Linked DNA regions of Methanosarcina mazei S-6. The main gene of each other region encodes a partner of the protein of the gene in region 2 in a complex. Links are inferred from orthologs where the notes say so. Each region holds a gene or a part of one and is shown on either strand. Other genes may lie near its edges.

The links.
Region 1: the proteins of MSMAS_RS02050 (region 2) and mcrC are in contact, whole or in part, in a cryo-EM structure (PDB 9H1L), measured with the Methanococcus maripaludis proteins. The link is inferred for Methanosarcina mazei S-6 from one-to-one orthologs. Residues at the interface, in WP_011170365.1 of Methanococcus maripaludis: Arg6, Glu8, Gln30, His32, Val33, Met34, Gln35, Tyr39, Leu80, Ser81, Arg82, Leu85, Pro86, His87, Cys90, Asp91, Ser93, Glu94, Arg97, Lys98, Lys102, Pro103, Asn104, Met105, Ile106, Gly107, Ala109, His110, Lys122, Glu123; in WP_011171501.1 of Methanococcus maripaludis: Arg5, Lys6, Glu7, Gln8, Ile9, Val10, Asp11, Cys12, Arg13, Ala14, Val15, Met16, Gly17, Gly19, Glu20, Gly22, Gly23, Leu24, Gln26, Arg27, Gly28, Thr29, Phe30, Ala31, Glu32, Leu34, Asn36, Thr51, Tyr59, Arg62.

Annotation. Positions count from the first base shown.
Region 1 is NZ_CP009512.1:82,085-94,249, reverse strand. What follows is about bases 1,610-4,347. They hold mcrC (methyl-coenzyme M reductase I operon protein C), read right to left. Parts: upstream 3,420-4,347; coding sequence 2,799-3,419; downstream 1,610-2,798. Other genes in these bases: mcrB (coenzyme-B sulfoethylthiotransferase subunit beta), read right to left, coding at 3,963-4,347; mcrD (methyl-coenzyme M reductase operon protein D), read right to left, coding at 3,426-3,938; mcrG (coenzyme-B sulfoethylthiotransferase subunit gamma), read right to left, coding at 2,051-2,797; mcrA (coenzyme-B sulfoethylthiotransferase subunit alpha), read right to left, coding at 1,610-2,040. In the rest of the region: more of mcrA, read right to left, coding at 328-1,609; more of mcrB, read right to left, coding at 4,348-5,267; methyl coenzyme M reductase-arginine methyltransferase Mmp10, read left to right, coding at 5,687-6,922; MSMAS_RS00370 (DNA polymerase II large subunit), read right to left, coding at 7,282-10,740; MSMAS_RS00365 (hypothetical protein), read right to left, coding at 10,773-11,018; MSMAS_RS00360 (L-threonylcarbamoyladenylate synthase), read right to left, coding at 11,164-12,165.
Region 2 is NZ_CP009512.1:472,917-485,300, forward strand. The notes cover bases 5,948-8,904. They hold MSMAS_RS02050 (methanogenesis marker 7 protein), read right to left. Parts: upstream 7,916-8,904; coding sequence 6,980-7,915; downstream 5,948-6,979. Other genes in these bases: MSMAS_RS02045 (carboxymuconolactone decarboxylase family protein), read right to left, coding at 6,341-6,838; MSMAS_RS02055 (methanogenesis marker 17 protein), read right to left, coding at 7,917-8,516; MSMAS_RS02060 (methanogenesis marker 15 protein), read right to left, coding at 8,524-8,904. Outside these bases: MSMAS_RS02010 (MM0924 family protein), read left to right, coding at 230-409; MSMAS_RS19140 (MM0924 family protein), read left to right, coding at 626-802; speB (agmatinase), read right to left, coding at 1,086-1,961; MSMAS_RS02025 (translation initiation factor IF-5A), read right to left, coding at 2,068-2,454; MSMAS_RS02030 (aldehyde ferredoxin oxidoreductase family protein), read right to left, coding at 2,893-4,608; MSMAS_RS02035 (NUDIX hydrolase), read left to right, coding at 4,765-5,202; MSMAS_RS02040 (matrixin family metalloprotease), read right to left, coding at 5,236-5,898; more of MSMAS_RS02060, read right to left, coding at 8,905-9,771; MSMAS_RS02065 (methanogenesis marker 5 protein), read right to left, coding at 9,768-10,271; MSMAS_RS02070 (methanogenesis marker 6 protein), read right to left, coding at 10,277-10,720; methyl-coenzyme M reductase-associated protein Mmp3, read right to left, coding at 10,889-12,384.

The DNA.
Region 1 (12,165 bases), 390 kb from region 2 along the record:
TGGAATGGAAAGCTGATGGTAGGAAATCGTGGATCAAGATATCAAGTGTAAAGGAAAATAGACACACTTCTACTTTTTTTGAATGAGCAAAAAGAAGCAACTTCCCGTAAAATTAGTCCTCTTGAGCCCAGTTCTCAATACTGGCTCTCAATATGTAATTTTGTAAATTAGTCCTCTTGAGAGAGCAAAGCGAGCGAAAAGGACCGCGTGCTCCCGATGCGCAATTCGGGGCGGAAAGGACACCGCCCTCCCGAGGCGGGACTCGGGAAAGAAAGAAAAAGCAGGCCCGAAGGCCTGCTCTGTTTTAAGTTGTTTAATTTATTGAGTTTATTTTGCCGGGATGATGAGGGATCTCTCACCAGCAGGCACGAACTCTCTGATGGCACCGCGGCCGAACTCTCTCCTGGGCTCTGCAAAGTTGAAGGGCATGAGATCGTCAGCGAAGCAGACCTTAATGAGTGGGTTGACGGTGAATGCGTCTCCACGTCCGGAGTGGGCTGCCTGAGCGATACCTGCGTATCCACCCTGGTGACCGACGTTCATTGCGTAGTTGGGGTAGTTTGGACCACGGAGTTCGTCTGGGAGACCTTCGTCGCCCTGGTAGGACAGAACGTTTGTGGCACCACACTGATCCTGCAGGTCGAAACCGAAGAATCCGAGTCTGCCCCATGCTTCCTTGTGGACATACATGGAGAGGTACCAGCCTGAGAGACCAGCATTTGCGTTTCCGGTTGCAAGAGCGCATGCAACGCCTGATGCAGCTGCAAGCACGGTTGCTCTCTGGGACCCACCGAAGTGGTCTTCAAGGGCTGTTGGGAATTTCTCGTAGGTCTCGATACCATAGAGTGTGGACTCGGTTGCGATGTCTTTTACTACATCGAGGGTTGCCTTTACCTTGTTGTCAGTTCCGAGGTTTGCAGCACCGTTGTACTTGTCGTTGATGTAGTCAACGTCATAGTAGGTGTTGTTGTCGAGGATGTCGTCTGTGTATGCAGCTGTTGCATACTGTGTGAATCCTACACCACCGGACATGTATGATCCGAGCCAGATCTGGTCGTAGAGCATACAGCCTGCACCGACTACTTCAAGAGCAATCTTTGCCGGGTCCTGGGAAACACGGCTTGTCTGGATAATGTCTGCGAGGTGACCGAAGGAAAGTCCACCGGGCTCGTTTGGTCCGCGTGCACGCCTTGCCGGGAGCATTTCACCCATGGAGACAAGAGCTGCGTGCTTTGCAGCGAAGGACAGGTCAGCGACTGCTGCTTCACCGGCACACATTGCGTATGCGGAGATGAAGGACATACCGATCTGCATGGCTGCCCACCTGGAGGTCTGAGCACCGTCAGTTGTTCTGGAGACAATTGTTGGGATGTGGATTGCCTGCCAGGTTGTCTTGCCCATGGAGGCCTTAATCTGGGCTGCCTGCTCTTCAGAGAACATCTTGTTGATGTTGATGACGTACTGCTTGTCGATTTCGTCTGCAAGTTCGTCGTCACCGGTGAACACCTTGACGTAGCAGTCGTCAACAAGGGCGGGGTGGGTTTCGACCATCATTTCCTGAACCACTGCTGCACCGGGCATTGCGTGGTTAAGGACTTCGAGGTAGTGGTTGATGGTTTCAGGTGTAACTTCCTTACCCAGCCTCTTCTCGAGGGTCTCGTGAGCCATGTCAAGACCGACGATACAGGTTCTCCTGATGTCATCCCACATCTGCTGCATTGCAGCGTTGTTGACGTAGTGGAGGTCGTCAGGTTCTGCAACGATGTCAGTTCCGGAAAGTGTGTAAGGAGTGATTGCACGCTGACCGAGTGGTGCACCAGAGTGCATCATTGGGTTGTAGAATGCAATGCCTCTCTTCTCTGCGATTTCCTTTCCGGCTTTGATCATTTCGGCTTTTCTTGCGTCCTGCTCAGGACCGAGTCTCAGGAACTTTGCAGTCTTGCCGGTGATGTCTCCACCAGCCTGCTGGTTTGAACCATATTCCTGTGTGAACTTGACTTCCATTGATTTCTTGAATTTAGAGAAAATATCTGCTGCCATTATGATCACCTCATTTAGGCTGGAATCCGTACTTAGTTCTCAGATCGAAGATCCTCTGTACCCATTCAACGACTTCTGCATCGTCCCTGAAGGCTACATTGTCCACACGGTAGATTGTGGTTCTTTTTGCAGCTTCTTCACTGGACATTGGCTTGCCGAGGTCTACTTTCCTGTCGAGTGGAATTGCGACCTGGTCCTTGTCCATTATGATAGTGCTGCCTTCGAGTCTTCTCCTGTCAAGCATGTCGAACATTACACCGTCTTCCTGGAGACGGACAGAGTGACCGTGCACAGTTGCACCACGCATACCTGCGAGGGCGTGGTCAGTCATTTCAGTTTCCATCTGGACCTTTGCGCACTGTTCCATGTCTCTTTCACGGGCTTCAACAATCTGACGACCGGAAAGGGTACCCGGGTCTACACCTCTGAAGTTGATTGCTGCGAAGTATGATCTGAAGTACGGGGTAGCCGGAGCGTTGTACATTGAGTCAGCGAACTGGACGTACCTGACCCTGTCTCCTGCTGCTGCACCGGGTGTTGGTGCCACTGCTTCGCGGACAGAGCATGCAGGCTCTCCCATTTCTGCGAGTGGTGGGTGGGTGCTCGGGTAGTCGCTCCCTGGGGCACGGTGTCCGAGGACTGCAGTTAAGTCTTCGTCGGAAATTTCCCTGAGTTTCTCAAGTTTTCCGGACATGTGCTTTCTTCTGTTAGCGCCGACAGATGTAGCGCCTGGATAATACTGTGATTCGTATGCCATCTCATGCAACTCCTTTATGATCTTTTAACTGGTCTAATGTCGTCTTGACGTATTTTACTATTAAATTTAGTTTATCCCTGGGACAGGAGTCACCGCGTGTAACCCCACTTACCATATCCATCACAATTCCTTTGGTACGGATGTTTTCATCCCTTGGCATCACTAATCTCGTCTTTATCCCTGCTTCTGCAAAATCCTCAAAATCCACCGGAATCTGGCTGACTATGATTGCCGGTATGTCTACCTGGCTCAAAATTTCTCTGGTTTTTCTGATTACATGGTCTTTGATATTCCCGAGGTGAATAACAGCCAGCTTGTGCATTTCGATCTGTGCGACTTCTACCGGACTCAATACAAATGATCCTGTCCTCATGCCTGATTCCGGGATACCTGAACCTGAGTAAAGTACAAGCACACTCACCTGAATGTTTTCTTTCCTCATGCCGTATGTAATCTCACATACCGGTTTTGTGATATGCCTCTGTCCGGGACTCATGGCAACAGCTACAACGTCGGCACGACCGGCTTCCGAAAGAGTGCCTCTTTGAGCAAGTCCTCCTCCTTTGCCAAGTCCTCCACCGCATCGGCAATCAACCACCTGTGTTTCCCGGTCAAACATCATATCTTTTCACTCATCTTTATCTTCATCGTCTTCTTTCTCTTGTTTCTCAATGAAGACAAGCTGGTTTATTTTGGCTTTGGGATCTACCATACCAAGCAAGCGTGGATCAGCTTCAGGACCAAGTTTAGCGTAGTCAGTTACTGTAGGCTTTCTCCTGAGGAAATGCCCTTCCCTGAATTCAAAAGAGAACGGGAGCATTTTTTCGCATACTGCCCTGACATTTTCCTTGACTTCGGCATTTAAGACCTCAAGCCTGATCCTGCCTACACTAACCCTGAGCTCAATAACCTGACCTCCGATCTGAATAGGCTTTCTCAGAGGATGTTCAACCTTTTCCCCGGTGCCAGGACCATAACCTACCTTTTCAGGAAGTCTATTGCCCTGGATCATAACACGGAGTATTCCATCAACCTGAGAAAGCTCAACGAGTAGTTTCTGAGCAGTCTCAGGGGACAGAATTCTACTGGGAAAGATTTCAATTTGAATGGAATTTTCTGTGTTTGAAGCAGAGTCTGACATCTTTAGACCTTTTAACTAATTTGTTTAGAGCGCTCCTGCAACTGCCTTAATTGGCTGGCGGAATTCATCGATCGATCCGAACACGTCGCCAATGAGGCCAGATGTTGATTCGATTGTGAACATCTGAGTACCTGCATCCAGAGCTACTGCTGCGCATACGCAGGGAATTGCGAAACCTCTGGAGTGCCTGGTAACGACGTGGTTACCGTTGAATACACCGGGTCCACCGCCACCATAAATTGAGTGGCTGAAGAATGAGAATCCTACTGCAGTACCCTGTACTTTACCATAGTCGCATCCTGGGAGACCGGTTTCCTTCTCAATGATGTCGTTGAAGTACAGAAGTGTTGAGGAGACGTTCTGGGCTGCACGGCCTGCACCACAGTTCACGAGAGTGGATGCAAGTGTACCGGCTGCGGCATAGGCGTTCCACATTGGGACGTCGTTTGCTTTGTAGAACTTATATCCGGAAGGTGCGGTCTTGTCAACGGAGATTACATTGTTTTCAATTGCCCTGCCGACAATTGATTCGATAACGGTTCCAATGGTTCCGTCCTTACCGTTCTCCTTCACGATGTCATATACCATGTTATTGGCGTTGAGACCCTGGTAAGCGAGACCAAGGAGCTGGTGTCTCTCGAACATACCAACTGCTCCACCCATCTCGAAGATACCGGACTGTTCGTAGATTGAGGAGAGAGCTGCTGCGTTCATTGCGCCACGGTTGGTGATTGCTGCAACGTGGTTGGCCATGATGTTCCTGAGGGAGTAGCCAAGACCTTCGTTGTTCTGGGGGATGCTCAGAATACCCTGAACCTGTCCGCCCATGAGGTCCATTGTCTGCGGGTAGCTTCCCCAGACTGCAGATTTTACGATAGGTGCATCGTATAAGTCTGTTTTAAACATGTCAATGAGGGTCTGGGTAACTGCTGCTGCACCGACTGTTGTTGCAGCCATGAAGTCAGCACCAGCGGCCATTCTGGATGAGGGGGCCTGAATAAGCAGGCTCTTTCCGCCTTTAAGGACCCTGACATTTGTGTCGTCGCCTTCGTCAACCTGGACGAGCTTCTTTACGTTTGCTGCAATAGCATCAACATTGCCTACGATATCGTAGTTGAGTCCACGGCCTAAGATCTGACGGCCCTTACCGCCCATCTTGCCGCTGGCAAGTGCGCCCTGAATACCTGCGAGGTTGACTGCAACGGACCGCTTGGTGTCCAAGATAATCTTTTTAATTGCTGCGTTTCTTGTTGGAGCAAGGCTCATAATGTCGACATTGCTCTCGAGCAGTTTTCCTCTGTCGTCGTAGATGTCTACTGTGTCAGACACTTTAATTTCCTCCTTAATTTATTAAAATCACTTTGGGACTGGTCACCTAATCGAGTGCTTTTGCACTCAATAAATCAAGTACCGCGTCGTTTTTAAGTGTCCACTTTCCCAATGAAATCTCATTCGTTTAGAAGGTACTTAAATCTTTTGTGTTCTCCGCTAGATGAATTCATGTATTTTTTTAAAAATCATTTTATTAAGGTGAATTGTATTTTTCTATAATTATATTAAAAAACAGCATCAATCGAAAATTTAATTTTTAGGGACACCCAAAAATATCAAAAAATTGACAAAAAACTTATTTATATATTTTTCTGAGAAATGCCTGAATTAATGTAATTTTTTTGGTTCTGTTAATACTCACTCATAGAATCATACCAAAAAGATTTAGTAATATCCTCATTATACGAAAGTTTGATATGGAAGTAGTTGTCGACGTAGGTGGAAATCCCGGGGTAGACTGTAGAGGCTTTTGCAAATACTGCTACTTTAAAAAAGTCAAAGACGTTCAGCCCCTCGGCTGCAAGTATTGCCTCCCCTTTAAAAAAGGGTGCGATTACTGTACTCGCAGCGTAAAAGAATCGTATTCAGGCTTCAAGCCTCTCCAGATGGTACTCGAAGAGACTGCAAATAAGCTGTATTTCGCAACCGGAGAGGTAAAAAAGTTCACTGTTAGCGGAGGAGGAGACTTAAGCTGCTACCCCGAATTGAAGAATCTTATTACTTTTCTGTCCCAGTTCAACACTCCAATACACCTTGGATATACCAGCGGAAAGGGATTCAGCAAGCCTGATGACGCTCTTTTTTACATAAACAACGGTGTTACGGAAGTGAGTTTCACGGTCTTTGCGACAGACCCTTCCCTGAGAGCCGAATACATGAAAGACCCTGAACCCGAAGCATCTATTCAGGTTCTCAGGGATTTCTGTGCCCACTGCGAAGTGTATGGAGCGATAGTCCTTCTTCCGGGAATAAACGATGGAGAGGTACTTGAAAAGACCCTCAGCGACCTGGAATCTATGGGCGCAAAGGGAGCCATTTTTATGAGGTTTGCAAACTTTCAGGAAAACGGCCTTATCCTTAACAATTCTCCAATTATCCCGGGGATAATTCCACATACAGTCTCCGAGTTCACTGAAATTGTACGCAGTTCTGCAGCAAAACATCCTTCCATGAGGATCACAGGAACACCACTGGAAGACCCTTTAATTGGTTCGCCTTTTGCAATCCGGAACGTTCCCGAAGCCCTCTCAAAACTTCCCGGAGTTACCAAAAAAGCAACCGTTCTTACAGGGCAGGTAGCAGCCCCCAGGCTTACCGAAATATTTGAAGCTCTTGGAGGCAGCGTGAATGTAGTCCCGTTGAAAAAGGACATAGGCTGCCTTATTACAATTGATGATTTCAGAAATCTGGACCTCTCCGAGGTGACTGAAACTGTCTTCATACCTGGAAGAGCTTTTGTGCATGATATGGAAGTCAGGGAAGCTCTCAAAAAGGATGGAGTAGACAGGATTGTTCGCAGAGGACCGGAACGCCTCTCAGTAGACGGTGAAATGTCCATAGGCATGACAAGAGAAGAAGTTCTGGAGCTGGAAATAGAAGGTTTCACAGAGCTTATTAATCAGATTAACTCCCTTGGACTGCCGGTAGATTAAAGCCTTGATCTACCCGGAACCCGTTCAAATTCAGCTTTAAAAAGAGGAAAACATCATCAAAAAAGAGCTACAGAAAAAGGTATAGATATTAAAACAGATACTATATAAATCCATAAGAAATTATATAATTATCGAAAAAATCAATAGAAAGCTACTCAATTAGATAGAGAGAATTTTGCAGATAAAAAAAGAACGGAGAATGAAAAGACCTCTTTTCCGGAAGAAAAAAAATCCTGCAGGAAGGTTTGGAGGCATTATTAATAAACATTTCCATTTTTACCGGAATTTAGATTGCCCTACCTTCTCCCTGAAGGCAATAAGAATATTTTCATCTTCCTGAACATTCTCTGTTTTTCAACTCAGCGCGCAGACCCGGACATAAAATCCGAGAGTCCAAGCTGCTTAACCTTATGGTTTTCAAACAGAGAGCAGATATCATAGTCAAGAAGCTCGATTCTTTGCCTGGTATAGCTTGAAACCCCGTACCTTTCACCGATCTCTTTTGAAATTTCAAGATATTTGCGGACAGCTCCCTCATGTACAGTCAGTACTACATTGCCCCCGCACTTAGGGCATGCTCCTGTGAGAGGCGGGCGTCTGAACTTTTCTCCACATTTGATGCAGCGCATGCGCTGTCTGGAAAAAGAACGGAGATTTCCAATCAGGTCCGGAAGAAAATGAGACTTTAAAACTCTTTCAGCCACATCAGGTGCATCTACCGCCCTTATCTTGCCAGCCAGGGAGAGTTGAGCCTCCATCTTCTCAATCATGCTTCCAAGAGTCTTATATGAAGATTTCAGAGGACCTGCAGCAATATTTGAAGTATCGTGTGTAAACATAAAGTGCTCGTACTGATCAGGCTTACCCAGCCGGCTGCTGACGAGGTCCATAATGCTTTCAATCTCGGTGGGGCTTTTGATCTCCTGCGTAGCCCTGTAAAACTCAAGAGGATATCTTGCAAGCAAATCAATATTATGGGCTTCTTTGTCCACTTCCTTGGGGTCGATTCTGGTGGTCAACACCAGAGGAGCGTCCATCTTTCCTCCCCTTTTCTCGGGAAGATACGACCTCGAAAAATTGAGAATTCCGTCCATAAGAAGCATTACGCAGTCCTCATCCCCATCACAATTCCTGCGTTTTGAAGCATGAAAAAAAGGATGTGCATAACCTACTGAAGCTTTTGTAAAACCTATAAGGCGCCCAAGCACTCCCGCTGAAGTATGTGGAGCAAGCCCTATCATCAGTACCCCGACGAGGTCCTGAATGGTTTCGGCATTATAGTAGGGTTCAACCTTGTAATACTTCACAAGAAGCTCATCCACATACTTTGCCGTACGCAGCATATACTCAGCCCCATCATAAGAAAGCAGAAGGTCCTGAACCTTCAGACAGACAACCTGGTCGTCCCTCTCAAGCGGCTTTCCATAGATGTCCTCTTTATAGTCGAGTTCTCTAAGCCTGGCTGCGGTAATTCCGAGCTCATCAGCCCTGATATGCGTAAGGGGGATATCGGACATATCATACCTGACTGTCCCATCCTTAAAAATATAAACATCATGCTTTGCACGCAGGATTCCTTTTTCCAGAGGCTCGGGAGTCATCTGCCCATTCATGAGCCTTTTTACTCCCTTAATAATATCCATTCTTTCCCTTTCGCCCACATTCTCAAAAGCCTGCTTGTAAATAGGACGGAAATCCAGCTTTACATTCGCAACGGAGGTCGGTTTTCTCCCACACTTGGGGCAGGTTTCTGCACCTCTCACGTCAATTTTGCATCGGGGGCAGGAAAGTTTGGGATTGGTAAATTCCCCGCATTCACAGCGCCAGAAATAAGATTCTTTCCCGCAGGCGGGGCACTCCCTCAGCCCCAGTTCAACTTCGATTTCCCCTATCTTGGCATTCATGCACGAAGTATAATCTGAAGCAGAGACAAGGTTACGCGTCATTCCTCCTGCATTGCTTATCGGAAAAAGAACCTGAGCAGCAGGAGACATCTTTCGCAGGTCGGATTTTTCCGGTCTTCCCATCCTTGCCCCTATCCTTGAAGGAGCCTTTGGATAAACCTTAAACCCGCTCAAAATGCCTGCGGCTTCTACCATATCACCAGTATCCGGCATACTGACTTTTTCTTTAAGCGACCTGTCAAGCCCGAGGCATAAAATAAACGGGAGAGCTTCTTCAACAAAGATACCGCCTTCTTTTACCTTATGCAGAACAAGAAGCTTTTCAAGCACAGGTTTTATGCCCTCTTTAACAGAGTCTTCGAGGGGCAGTTTGAGGATTCCTTCTCCTTCTCCTTCTCCTTCACCCTCCAGAAAGGTCCCTTTTTCAGCTACGAACTTTCTTAAAGCCTCAAACTCATTTCGGTTTATGTCATGCCAGAGATAGGTGAACTTCGGGTGCAGAGGCACATTATACTTCTCTGCAAGCTTGAGGGCAAGACTGGCGGACGGATTTTTCAAATCTTTCTCAAGGATCTTTTCGGAGCAGACGGATTCGTAATCATAAATCCACCACTCGAAAACATAGGGGGAAGGCATGAGAGGATGATTATTCTCCAGAAAGTCCCCGTAATTGATCAGAATTTCCCCGATATCCACAATTACTTCAACCTGCTGGCGGACTTCGTACGCCTCCTTTATATCATCTACCCGGATAAGGTCTCCTGAAAAAAGCCTTACCGTAGGCCCTTCTATCGAGTCCACGGCAGACATTGCGGCAGCTTTACCGGGCCTTTCGATCTTAAGCTGGGTTCCGTTAGTAATAAAATCATCAAGCAGAACCATACCGGCAGGATTAATCCCTGCTGAAGCAAAAGAAGTATTTCTTGACCGCCCGTACCGCAGCCTGAATCCTCCAGGCCTTGAGGGGTGAGAGAACACAGGTCTCCCGGCGATCAGGTCACGGATGTATTTATCCTTTGGCTTGATTTTGTTTTTCTGCTCATCTTCATCGCTTTCCCCGCTTTTAGCTCCCCCGATAAGTGTCTCGAGCCAGTCCCAGCCGTCCATTTTCAATTTATTCACGTGCTTTTTGACCTTGGGAGCCTTGAGTGCAAGCCCTTCGGCAAGTACAAGGCACATCCCTCCCCTGACGCGGTTCGTTCCTATCCTTTCAAGGTCCCTGTGCCCTTCAACCTCGGCTTCTTCAGTCGGGTCCCCGTCAATACAAACAGGACAGTTCCGGACTATCAGGCGGATTTCATCTTCAGAAGGCGTATACTGTAAGCTTGCAACCCTTTTATAAAGCAGGATTTCTTCCACATACCTCTCCACTTCCTCTTCTCTTGGCTTATAGCGGTCGATCCCGATCCCGCGTCTCACATAATCGCCGACCAGAACGGAAAGTGCCTGAGCAGTCCCTCCAGCGCTTCTGATAGGCCCGGAATAAAAGATCCTTATGTACTGCGAACCGTCATCATTTTTACCAAGGTCTACCTTATCAATTCCTTCAATAGGAGCCGCAACCACCCCTTCCGTCAGAACCGCCATTGAGACACGAATAGCAGCTTCAACGGCATCTTTCTTTGAAGGAAAACTTCCTACCACCCCTTCAGCAACCTGTTTTCCGATCTCAAGGGCAGCTTCTTCCCTGGACATCCTGGCCTCAAGTTCCCGGATCTTTTCAGCAACACCCTTGACTCCAATAAGGTTTTCAACCCTATCCGCAAGGTCTTTGGCAAGAGGGATTTCTACAACGGGTCTGGGATCTCCTCCCCGGGCTCGTGCTCTGTTTGCAATCTCAATTGCTTCTTTTAATCTTGCCTCAAGCCCATCGAAGTACCTGTGCATTTCTTCACTTGCAATAGTTTCACCCATTTTAAAAATCCCCTTTTAAGAGAACGAAAAAATTATCTCTGCTTTCGCAGGGAACCGGCAGCAAAGAGTCCCTGAATTGAGACAACAAAGAAGACAAAAACCCCAGCCCACATCAAATAGTATCCGATATCAATTCCAAGGAGGTCTATTTCAAGAGTTGTCAAAACCATACCTGTAGCCAGGATCGAAAGGCTTATTAATGTCGTTTTTTTGTTCTGCTCGCGGACTTTCTTATAAGCCCGCATCTTTTCCATCTGTTCTCTTTTTTCCGCCTTCAAGAAGATCTCTCCAGATATCTAAAAAATAAATGGTTATCAACATTTGAACCTCGAATCGGAATTTCAGATCCGGGTGTCAAACTTCACTCAACTCTGACTGTCAAACCCTCACTTATACTCTTGCAATTTAACCGATGTCCCTGATTTAAACAAGATGCCTTACTGAAGCGGCTTCTCTTAACCGGTTAATAAGGGCAGCTCCAAGTCCTGAATGGGAAAAAGAACCGTCAGCAAGGATCACATCCAGCCCTGCTGCGTCAAGTGTCCTGAGCCCTTCAAATAATCTCTTTGCGGCTCCTTCCGGCTCTTTTCGGGACCCCAGTAAAAAGCAGTCGTGGACATTCAACTCTTCGGCAGTAAAAAAACCTGCGGTCTCATCACTGAGTAAAAGCCCGACTTTCTGGCCTTTGCTCACATGTTCTTCCAGCAAAATACCAATCTGTTCAGAAACTTTTTCTTCGCTTTTCCCTTCGACGAGCACGACCTGTGTATTGGGAGTGTAATGGCTGTACTTCTGTCCTGCCTGTTTTTCAGGCATAAGCATTCCAGACCCGGATTCGGCTCCCGCATATGTGGGCCTGATTTTACCTATAACTTTTTCAAGCTCGCCAATTCCTACGGCTCCTATCCTGAGCACGACAGGAGGTTCGACCGTCATATCAACAACGGTAGACTCAAGCCCTATGGCTGTCCCCCCTCCATCAATAACCGCATCAATCCTGCCTGCCAGGTCAGCCAGGACATGGATTGCCAGGCTGGGACTGGGCTTTCCTGAAAGGTTAGCACTTGGAGCAGCCAGAGGGGTGCATGCCCTTTTTACAAGTTCCAGGGGGATCCTGTGGTCAGGCATGCGGAGCCCTATTGTAGGCAGGTTTCCCGAAGTGATTTCCGGAACAGTATCTTTTTTCTCAAGCACAATTGTGAGGGGACCGGGCCAGAAAGTGTCCATAAGCAAGAGAGCTTTTTCAGGAATATTTTTTGCAACCTTTTTAATGTCTTCCCTGGAATGGACAAGGAGACTTAGAGGGTTCCCCGGGGGGCGTTCCTTTGCCTCAAAAATTTTCAGAACGGTATCCGGGTTAAGCCCGTCAGCCCCAAGCCCGTAGACTGTCTCAGTTGGGAAGGCGACAGTTCCTCCTTTTCGGAT
Region 2 (12,384 bases):
TATGGGATTTTCTCACTTAAGCTAGATTTACCAGTTAATTTTGAAGGCTCTGCATCAGGAAAATCAAGATTAGTTTTTAAATAAACTTATAAGGAATGAGCAGTTAGTTTAACAGGGTACCTGTTTCTATTGTATCGGTTTGATAACCTGTATCCAGACAATAAAGCAGGAACAGCCGAATAAACAAAACCAGTTTCCCGAAAAGGGAGATCAGCAGGAGTGTAAAAGTATGATGCAATCTTTTATAGTGGAGCACTATCTCGAAAGTGCTGTAGACGTTTACTGTGGCGGGCCGGACATTTTCAAAGGAAGCGTAAAAGCATGTGCAGATAATGTACTCACCCTCGAAAATGATGGAAAACTGACACATATAGCCATTGATAAAATCATAGCTATGTGGCCGCAGTAATTTCGAATTGCAGATTTAAGGTGATATAACGCGGCAGACAGGGAAAAAAAGGACATCCATAATCCTTTTTTGAGCTATCTGTATCGCTGAATAATTCTATGGATTGAAGGATTAGCCCGGGTTTTTTGCTCAGCCAGGTTTTTATTCTCCATTACCTGGGTGGAAGCTGATCCTTTATTCCACAGGAGCGAAAATGAACACACCGAGGTGCAGAAAATGCAGTGTTTTATAGTGGAGCACTATTTTGACGAAGTTTTGGATGTTTACTGTGGGGGTTCAGACGTTTTTAACGGAAAGGTTAAAGCCTGCGCAGATAACGTTCTAACTCTTGACAAGAATGGAAAATTCACGCACATAGCAATCGATAAGATCATAGCGGTCTGGCGTGCATAAAAGGGAAAACGAGCATAATCGAGCCAGTTTTTTGAACCGAAAGCTGTCAGATAGAGCAGTTGAATAACAGGACTGAGTAGCAGAAAAGTCTTTGAATGGAATATTTTTATCCATCCCCGAATTTTCTTCATTGGGCTGAAACTGCTCTATCAGTGACGGTTATTTTGAATTTCAACAGTAAATGCTTCCTGAAAGCTGATACTGAGAGCTAATATTTTCCTGTTTTTACCGTTTTACCTGCAGTAGATTTACAGTTCATAGCTCATGTTTTCATTCTATCCTTTTATTTTTTGATGCAGCTTTTTGCATGAGAGGCAATAAATTCTCTCATAAGTTTTGCTCCGAGCATCGCTGTCTGTCCGGAGTCGTATTCAGGGGCAATTTCAACAACATCGAAAGCCATTGAGTAAGGGGCAAGGGTCCTTATCGCAGTCCTGACATCCCTGGCACTCAGCCCGAAAGGTTCAGGTGTTCCCAGTCCGGGGGCATACGCGGGATCTATTGCATCCATATCAAGGGAAAGGTAGAGCTGGCTGCAGTCAAGCGATTCAATCGCTTCTTTGAGGACTTCTACCATGCCTATGGATTCAACATCATCTGCCGTGTAGTATTTCAGCTTATTTTCTCTGGCAAAAATCCATTCTTCTTCGGGCCCGCTCCTTATACCTATAGAAACGAGATTATCCGTGATATTTTCCAGAATATTCCGGGATACACATGCATGGTTGTGTTTGAACCCTCTGTACTCCTCCCTGAGGTCAAAGTGGGCATCAAGAATAAGGACTCCGAAATCATCCCCTGCGAATTCCGCACAGGCTTTGACCGTAGAATAAGTCAGGGAGTGCTCGCCCCCAAGCATAATAGGAAGCTTTCCGTTGTTCAGCAGAGCCTTTACCTCTTCGTAAAGGTCTCTCAGGGTCTCGTCAACCGAGGCTGAAGTTTCCAGGTTTCCTGCATCATATATCGGAAGGTCTACAAGGTCTATGTCGAAAACCGGGTTATAACTCTCAAAATTTGCAGAAACCTGCCTCATAGCATCCGGAGCCCAGCGGCTGCCTGCACGGTATGAAGAGGTATTATCAAAGGGTACGCCAAAAATTACGTAGCGTGCAGATTCGTAGTCTGCGAGGGCATCTATAAAGGAATTGGGTAAAAACATACTCTTACCTGATGTAAATTATACCTGATGTAAATTGTTTAATTAGTAAAAAAGAGAACTCAGGCTCTGTATTAACCTGAGTTTTTGTTTGTCTGTTTTTCAATGATTACGTCCTTATATCGAGTTTGACCTTTCCGAGGGCTGTGATATAGGATACCTCTTCACCCTCTTTCACTCTGTCCTTTAATTCATCAGGAATCACGATTTCAAAAGTTGAAAAGTCTCCCATGTCCATAAGCTGGGCAATGTCTCCGGTGATTGAGATAACCTGTGCACTCTTTCTTTCCACGATCGGGACATAAACTTTGTTTGCTACGGACCCGATATAGGAGCGCTTCTGGCCGTCAAAAAGGCCTATTGCCTCTACTCTTGCCTTTGCTGCTCCGTGTTTCCCGGGTTTTGACTTGGTAATGCTTTTTATCACACATGCTTCATCGTCAATAATTACATATTTTCCTTCTTTAAGTTCCTTTACTTCTACCTGCTGTTTCATAGTGATTCTCCCTTACATTTTATATATTTATAATAAGCTGTAAACGTCATACCGGATTTGATCTAAAGTTTTCAGCGCCAATTCCGGTGAAGTGGTATAAGAAGGCTTTTTTAATTTTTAAGCCTGTCTACCCTTTCATCCATACTTTACTTAACTGCTCGTATAGAAAAGCTGGAAGTAATTATTATCTGAATGCCTGTGCAACCTGACAGGTCGAGACTAATACGATTAATTATCCTAGAGTATATAACGCTTATGCGAGATTTCGTTTTTCCAGACATAATTTCAGAGGATTTCTCTCGAAAAACCGGACAGTTTTATTTATTTGAGTAAAATATTACTTTTCAAAGTTCAAAGGCGATTATTATTAATTTCTGTGGACATTTTTTCTTAGAAATTTAAGATTTGCCCAAAATCCCTTAATTCTTCTCAATTTTTTCAGTATGCGATTTCCAGTTCTTCAAGCTTTTCCTGGAGAGGCACGCCTTCTCTGTCCCAGCCCCTGTAATGATAATACTCCCGGAGAGCTGCGTTAAACTCCTGCTTATCTATTCCAATTCCTTTCCATTCACTCGTTTCGAACAGCCTTTGCGGGAGTGTATCATCTTCTCGAGAGAATCCTGCTTTTATATTGTAAACTCTTTCAAGATTCCAGATCCTTTCCCCAGCCTTCAGGAGTTCTGCAGGAGATATTTTTATTCCTGTCCCGGCGTATAATAAAGCTGAACAGAGTTCTTCGCCTACGGCAAAAACCGAGAACGGGCAGAGTACAAGAGAATCAAGCACAGCAGTCATGTTTTCAAATGCCTGCAGGATTCCGGCTTTTCCTTTAAGGCTGAAGCGGTCCAGCATCAGTGGTTTTCCTAGAACTTCCGGCCCTACCATAAAGGCTGTAAGATAATCTCCGCCGTGGCAGGAAGTCGCGTAAGCCAGAGCCTGACCTTTAATCCCCCTGGGGTCAAACCCTGCGAGTTCAAGCCCTTTTACATCCATGCTGATATCTTCTCTCCCCCGGCTTGAGAGATATTTTCTGGCACCTTCCCCGGCTTTGCCTCCTTCTCCCATTTCTTCAAGCAGACCTTCAAGTTCTCTTGCCTCTATTTTTTCTGATTTGAGTTCTGCCAGAGCGCCAAGTACCGAACCCGCAGAAACAGGGTCAAGCCCGTAGTCTTTGCATATTCTGTCTGCCAGGAGCACGGAGTTAAAGTCGGGGTTTTCAAGGTTAAATCCGAAAGCCCATAAAGAATCGTAGTCAGGAAGAATTTGCCCTGTTTTTTTTATTCTCCGTTTACAGCTCAGGGGGCAGGAGGGGCAGCTTTCTTTTTCGAGATTAAAACTGGCTTTTATATACTCACCTGAGAAACGGTCAGCAAAAGAAGTCCTTCTTTCGGAAAAGTTTCTTCCCGGGATGAGGTCCATATAGTCCAGCAGCTTGACAAATGCAGGAGTGCCGTAATTTGAAAGCCCTTTGGAAAGTACAGGGTTTGCTTCAAAAAGCTTCAACATTTTTGCCCTGAGATCCCCAAAACTCTCAGGGCTGGCAGGCAGGATCTCTTTTTCACCCTTTACAATCACCGCTTTCAACATCTTTGAGCCTGCAACAGCTCCCAGGCCTCCCCGGCCGCTGTGAATGGAATCAATTACAAAAGAAGAAATAAGGGCTCCCTTTTCTCCTGCCCTGCCTATACAGGCTGCGCTTCCTTTATTTTTCAGGGCTTCGGTACATGCTCCCGTATTTTTACCCCATAAATGGTCTGCCTGCCTGACTTTTATCTTCTCGCCCTTTACCTCCACAAGAGAAGGCCTCTTTGCTTTTCCGGTAATGACAAGCGCATCAATTCCAGCTGTTTTCAGTTCCCTTCCAAAGCCTCCGCCTGTGTTCCAGCTGAATACCGTGCCTGTGAGGGGGGATTTCGATGTAACAACTGCACCTGAAGACATGGGAGCAAGTCCCGTGATCAGCCCTGCAGTGAAAATAAGTGGATTTAACGGGCTGAGGGGATCAATATCAGCATCTGCCAGTTCGGAAAGCAGTTTTACTCCGAGCCCTCTCCCCCCAAGGTAATTGAGGACTAACTTTTCATCAGTCTCTACAGCATTAACCGATTCCGAGCCAAGGTCTATATATACTGTTTTTCCTGTCCGGTAAACCATATCAAAATCCCTTTTCATATCTTTTAATCTTTTCTGGGCTTTCTTGATGCTTAAATTTTGAAAATGCTTTTTGAGAATGAGCTTTAATTGTAATTTTTACCGTGAAAATCTTGAAAGAGCCATTCTTTAAGGCAGAGAAATTGTAGATAATATTACATGAACCTGGAGAAACCTTATATCATTTCCGTATATGCTCTCATCCGGAACGAAAAAGGGGAATTTCTGCTGCTCAGGCGCTCGGAAAATTCCCGCACCAATGCAGGAAAGTGGGACCTTCCGGGAGGAAAGGTAAACCCGGACGAGTCTCTTAAAGAAGGGGTTGCGCGTGAAGTCTGGGAGGAAACCGGAATTACAATGGTTCCCGGGGATATTGCAGGGCAGGTAAACTTTGAACTCACTGAAAAGAAGGTCATTGCTATCGTGTTTGATGGGGGGTATGTTGTCGCTGACGTTAAATTGAGCTATGAGCACATTGAATATTCCTGGGTCTCGCTGGAAAAGATTCTCGGTATGGAGACGCTCCCGGCTTATTTCCGGGATTTCTTTGAAAGGTTTGATCGTGAGAACAAAAAACCTTCAAAGCTCTTTATTTAATCTGAGTATTGCATTTTTTATCCTTTGGATTTTTTATTCTTTAAAATACTCATCTTCGAGTTTTTTTCTTTTTCTTCGGCTTTTCTGCCAGCTTATCCCCAGGAAGAGCAGGACTGCAAGAGCTAAAAAAATTGCTGCACGTATCAGGCCTCCATACCTGCTCCACAATATGGGATTAATGTTATCCCTCATTTCATATTTCGGATACATTATATCCCTCGGGTTATCGCTGTGACCGAGACCAAGGGCATGTCCAAGCTCATGCTTTGAAATGCTGAGCATGGTTGAGTCTCCATACTGGCGCCATGACCTGCCCTGATAATTCCCAACCTCAAGTACTATTTCAACTTCAATGAAACGGTCTCCGGATATCCTCGGCTTTGCATAGCCTGCCACACCTGAAGGAGCGTCCTCTACTTTCTCAAGGTTTTCAACCCACCTTATCTTTATGTCAGCATTTTCGGAATCAACGATCTCAAAAACAGGGGTATAATTAAGGTTCCCGTTTCCTCCTTCTTCCCAGTATTCAAGAGCTTTTTCTACCTGTTCATAATATGTGGGGCTGTAACGGGAAGGGGTATTCTTATCGTCAATGTATACTGTGATTGGGGAATGGTCCCAGGGTTTATCGAGAATTTTTTCCGGGACTTCCCCGGATTCTGCGGAAACGGCAGGTATTAAAAATACTATCAGCAATAAAACGAAGGATAATATTATTAGATTTATTTTTTTTTGATTAATAAAGATGAGCCCCCGTATCAGCATTGATTTGTTTAAACTATTTTCAGGTATACTACTGTACAAACAGTATGGGTTCTGATTCGAGCCTGCGTGAGTTTGATGTTTACAGTTAATCTGGTATTTATAGCAATTTTTATGTTTACAGTTAATCTGGCGTTTACAGCTTGAGTTAATCAGTGTTAGAAATATATTTTTCAAAAAGTAGTTCCATGGTTATAATGACTTTGACGCGGATCTATTCGCCTGGAAACCTATCTGGATCTCAGGTTCACTTTTTGATAAAACAGACCAGAAAATGTCTTTAAAATCAAGTATTGAAAACTGGTTCTTTAATCCACCAGTTTGAAAAAGTTAAATTTCAGGTTTACATGTTTATTTCATTCATGCCTGCTTTCATTCATGTTTGCTTTATATGTGCTCCGGCAATATTGCATACCTCGCAGTCAGGGTCGTCGCATTGCTCTTTTTCTTCGTTTTTTTCTTCTTTATTTTTTCCATTCTCATCTGGAAATTCCGAAGCAAGAGCTCTTGTACTTTCTGCAAGCACCGCAGCATTTGACAGAGATGCCCCTATCATTATTGCAGAAAATATTTTTTCTTTTGAAATCCCTCTTCTTTTAGCTATTCTTACATGCATCTTCAAACAGTGTTCACAGCGAAGGGCAGAAGCCACTCCAATGGAGATAAGTTCCACGGTATCCTGGTCGAGATTTTTTACCTCCCGCATGATGGAGTTATCATAAAGGGTTTTCGGAATGAAGATCTCAGGGAGATCTTTCATAAAATTCATAATATAGGGGACTTCTCCATACTGCTCCCGAACGTCATCAAGGAGCTTAGGAATGACTTTTTGGGGATCATTTTTTAAAATTTCCACAATATCCTCAAGTTCCATATGAAACCACCAGCATAGATTAACGTGGAAACCGGGCTAGACCCATTTTCCGGGTCGGGTTTTACAGTTTTAAGGATAAGTGAAAAGGCACAAACCCAGTAAAAATGTAAAATGGATAGTTTTAGCTCAACAGAATCCGGGTCAAATTGCAAAACCTATGTCGGATTTAGATTTGATTTTTATCAATATATAATTTTTCATTTTTGATCGCGAAATATTTGCAAGCTCTGAAAGAGTAACCCCTTCATCAAACTCCAGCTTTTCTATCTTTTCATGGAATTGGTCATACGGCAGTTTTACCCTGACCCCATCGAGCTGAAGGGTAAGCGGGGCGGGAGAGAGCACAGTACGGATTTCCGGGACCTGATTTTCTATCTCTTTCATCACCCTTGCAGGAAGTACTGCCAGAGGATCTCTTGCCTGCTGTTTGCGAATACTGTCCGCTATTTTTGAAACCTCCTGGTTAAGATTCTCAAGGGCATTAACTTCCTCAGTTCTTCTTAACCTGTGGGAAACTCTTCCGATATTTCCTACGTAGAGGTCTGCTCCCTGAATATCCTCCGTTTTAAGATCTGAAGGCCCACCTGTCACCACAATGGGTATCTCTATGCCTTCAAAAAGTTTTGGCTTCTTTTTTGTGATGCAGTCACTGAAAGAGCCAAAGGTGAAAACTGCAATATCGTGCTCGTTAATCAGCTTCCTTTCGTAGTCCATTGAAAGGGATACCCTTCGCCCCATCCCTCGTGCGAGCCCTAACATGTTCGTATTGGCTCCGGGGTGACGCAGGTATTCTGCTACATCGCAGGCTGAGTGGGGCAGGTGATGAGAAGCAAGTGTTGGGGATACAACTGCGATTTCCACACCTGTTAAAGGCGCTTCCACCAGTATTCCAAGCAGTTCTTTAGAAAGTTTTTTCACAATATCAACGTCTTTTTCAGGCACAAGCATTATGAGATTGACTTCGGTCCCTGTAACCACTTTCTGAATTATGTATCCTCCAAGGTCTTCCATCAGCTCGATTAGAAGCCCGTGCTTATGGACTCCGCCGGTATAAAGATAGGGTAGGAGTACAGCCATCTTACTTTTTCCCTCCTTCCATTAATTCGTCTAGCATTGCTCCTGCTTCTTCGATCCACTCACGCTCTAATGTTTCTTCTGATGCTACAAATACAAAGCGATTGCCTTTATAAAGGTGGTAGCGCACCCTGAAACCCTCTGGTGTTACCCGGATTGCAAAGTCCACAAGGTTTTCATGAAGCCTGTGCCTGGGATCTGCAATCAGCATTTCTTTAATAAATTCAGCCTCTTCTGCAGGCTTATCCGTACTGATGGTCACTGTCCAGCGGTCCGGCTGACTGATGTTTGCTTTTCCGTAGCGTTCCCAGAGTTTTACAAGCAGTTCCGGGATATACTGTTCTTTTTTAATAGAGATCACTACTTCGCCGGCGACGGGTTTTGTTTCCACGTCGGCAATATCGATTGTCGTAACCCTGGTGCCTACATCCCTCAGGATGATTGCCATCTGGAAAAGGGAATCTTCAGGTCTCAGTACTACCTTGATTCTTCCTATTGCAGGGGCAAGCTTGAGACTCGCAAGGTTGTCCTCGATGATCTTTCTGTAAAACTCCGTTTCCGAATCAATTGCGGACTCGACAACAAAGGTCTCAAGCGAATCCATTTTGATCTCACTCCTCCACGAAGCCGGAAGCAAGAAGTGCTGCTCCTACTGCCCCTATCAGGTGGGAGTTTTCAGGAACAAGGACATCGATCTTGAGAAGCTTTCCAAGGGCTTTTGGAACCCCTTCGATCAGGGAAGAGCCGCCTACGAGAATCAGGGGTTCTTTTACGTCAACTTCCTGAAGCTGCTGCTCATAAATCTGCTCTACCACACTATAACATGCAGCAGCGGCTACATCTTCAGGGGTGGACCCTTTGGCAAGGGAATTTACAAGGGACTGAATCCCGAAAACTATGCAGTAGCTGTTCATGGATACATTTTCATGCATACCTTTAACTGCAAGAGCTCCAAGTTCGGTGATATCCACACCAAGTCTTTTTGAAATCATTTCAAAGAAACGTCCTGAAGCTCCGGCGCAGATCCCGCCCATTGTAAACATTCCCGGAATTCCATCTTCAACCGAGATCGCCTTGTTGTCCATCCCGCCTATGTCAATAACTGTTGCAGGCCCCTTCTGCCTGTCTGCGAGATAGACCGCTCCCTTTGAATTGACGGTTATCTCTTCCTGGATAAGCTGAGCGTTAAAATGGTTTCCTATAAGGAAGCGTCCGTATCCTGTCGTTCCCATAGCCTGGACTTCTTCCCTGGAAACTCCGGCTTCTTTCAGGGCAATAGAGTATGCTTCTTCAGCGCTCTCAATGACTTTTGTTGTCGGCACCCACCCTTTGCCTATTATTTTATTGTCCTTCATTACCACTGCTTTTGTAGTTGTTGACCCTGAGTCTATCCCGGCAGTAAGCCCGTGCTGAACTTCCCTTGTAAGGAGGTGCCTGCGTCTGACAATTGTAGTAAGGGCTTCCAGTCGGGTGAGCAGAGTACCTGCAGTGGTGCTCTCGGTAAAAGAGTAGCTAATAACCGGAATATTCGAGTGTCTATGGATGTACCTTCTGACCTCGTTCCGTACGATAGCTCCTTCTGCACAGCGAAAGCAGGTAGTGATAAAGACTCCATCGGCATTGGTTGTCCCTTCAACGACAGCTTTTGCCCGAGCCATCATAAGCCTCAGGTCTCCGCTTGCAACTTCAAGCCCGAAATCCCTGCCTATGGTGTCTATGGATGCAACGTCAACTTCAGGAAAAATAAATTTTGCTTTCACTTTGGCTGCAGCTTCATCAAATTCAGGCTGGACTCCCGCATATTCGGAGCCGCAGGACACCAGGGCAATCTTGACAAGTCCGGATTCTTCAGTGCTCATTTACTGTCCTCCTCTTCAGCTGTTTTTTCTTTGTCTGCCTTATTACTTTCTTCAGAATTTTCTTTAGGCAATGATTCCAGGAATTCTGCGATCTGGCTTACAAAATCCCGGGCTTCTTCACTGGATTCAGGATACTTTACTTCAAGTATGGGGACATTTTTTGAGCGGACCAGATATTTCATTAACTCATTTGTACGGTTACAGCCCACACAGCCAAAATTAGCAGGAGGATTTTCAACTATAATTGCAGCTTCGGTCTCTTCTATCAGTGGACCTATAAGTGACATCCTTCCTCTTACTCCGGCAGGCACTTCAATTGCAGCATATTTAAGACCAAGTTTAGGGTCTTCGGAAGTGATATTAATAGGGGGAGAGTCCAGGCCGATGTTTGTAACTTTTTCTCGTATCTGGTTCATCATGCTAAGGGGCCTGTGCCCGAAACGTTCAACAAGATCAGCAAGAATAAGACTGTTTATAGGGTAAATGAAAACCTTTACCAAAAAATTCACCTCGAAAGTTCCGCTTCAATAACTTTTTCAAGCTCCGAAACTTTAAGTCTGCGTTTCTCCTCTGGCTTCTCTTTTACACATCCTTTTGCTTCCAGGTCATCGAGTGCAGCCCCTATGGCAGGGAGCATCTCAACTTCTTCTCTCAGGAAATGGAATCCAGGTCTCGGACCTCCCCCCCGGCTTGCCCGGCAGCGTCTCTCGTCGCCAGCAGGAAATCCCCTATCTTTTATAAAAATATGGTTTTTATCCAGTTCCCGGATCTTTTCGGCCACTGATAAAACATCTTCTTTAGGACCTGTTACAATCAATCCAAAGCAGGTTTCCTTTACAGTAACCGGAAACTCTGATTCGTAAATCTTCATGGCTGCGTCTGAAGGCAGCACTTTATCCGAACTGATTACAATAACTTTCGTAATCTCTTCCTTTTTTATCTCTGTCATTTTCTGTCTCTCCTTAGCTTCGGGAGACTTCACCTGAAAAAAAATCAAAATATGTGAATCCACTCAAGCATCGGGTATTTATTTCGCTTATGTATTATTTTATTGTTGCATTACTTATCAATTTATGCGGCTATTTTTATACTTCACTAATTATTCTTATCCCTGTTCTCAATTTTTCTGGCCACCATTTTCTTTGCGTGCAACTTCGGTTATGTATATGGCATCTCCTTCTTTGATGCCTTTGAGTCTGTCAGGCTCGACAATTCTGCCGATAATGTTTGTGGAAGAGAATTTCTCTCCTGTGGGGCCGAAAAGATCGTCATCTATAAGTCTGACTCCTATTGTACCCATTCTCTTTGCTGCCTGGTTTGTGATTCCTATTTCCCCAGCCAGTACTTTCTTCTCAGGCGTGTTTTCAGGGAGGATTTCCTTATATTTCACCATTTCCTTTTCCGTTTTAAAAAGGTAAGTGGTCTCGTATATCATATGAACGGGAAGTTTTCCGACGGTTTTGGTTTTAAGATCAAGAGCGTGGCGGAAAAAGTCAATAGATTTTGGAGCTATCTCCGTATAAAGTTCAACCTCGATGAGTTTTGTCCTGGCTACGGCATATGCCTTTACTTTAGCCTCTCCGAGAATTTCCAGGGTAGTTGGGGGTTCCTGCCTGACAATCACCGAATTTTCTCCGGCGTAGCCTTCTTTTATCAGTTCAACTCCAATAGAGGAAAGTAAAGGCTCCACCTCTTCAAAGCTGTGCCCTAGAAGGACGATCTGGGGAGGAAGACTTTCTACTGACAGTTTTTGCCCCTTTTCTGCAAGTTTTATGAGTTCGAGCCCTTTTGTTACCTGTCCCACGACAGAATGCACAAGGCTTGAAGGGCGTTCTTCTCTTGAAATATATATTCTACCTGTCCCGTATCCAACTGTCCTTACCGAAATGGCACCTTCTCTTCTCTGCTCAAAATTTTCATAAGGAGCAGGCACTTCCCTGAGACTGTCGTCAGAAATAAACGAGCTGGTAACCGCATCTACTTTAAGTGTCCCTTCACGGGTCAGGGCATAGAAATGCTCTGCCCCCACAGGAGCATTTCTGGAAAGCTCAACCTCAAAATAAGTATATACACTGTCCTCGTCTTCGAGAGGGGTCGAGAGGTCGGTAGTGCATGTTTTCTCTGTAATCCGTTCCCATTCTATAACAGGCTCTATGCTCAGGATAGAATCTTCTTTGGAAATCTTGGAAATTATTTTTCTCCCGGTTACAATGCTTGCAAAAACACCATCATCAGGAGACCCATACTCGGCTGAATGTCTTTTCCTTGACAGGATCAGATGAGTATTGTGCGGATCAAACCCTCCAGCTCCGAAAAGGACATCAAAAGCTTCAAAGTTTCCTGTTTCACGCGAAGGTTTTATATCGGCTTCAAAAGGTCCGAAAGCCAGAGCTTCAGGGCTTTCCCAGTGGATGTCCTTTCCTTCGTATTCTTTATAATGTTCGGCCCATAATTTTCCTGAGGTTGACTCGGGGTCTTTGATTTCTATCCTCAGCTCCCCTTTGGGCGTATTGATAGCGTATTCGGTGATTTTCTCCGTTCTCTTTTCAGCGGCTTTTTTGAGAATCCCAATCGCTGCACCGGCTATGTAGGGGGCTCTGGAAACTTTAAGGG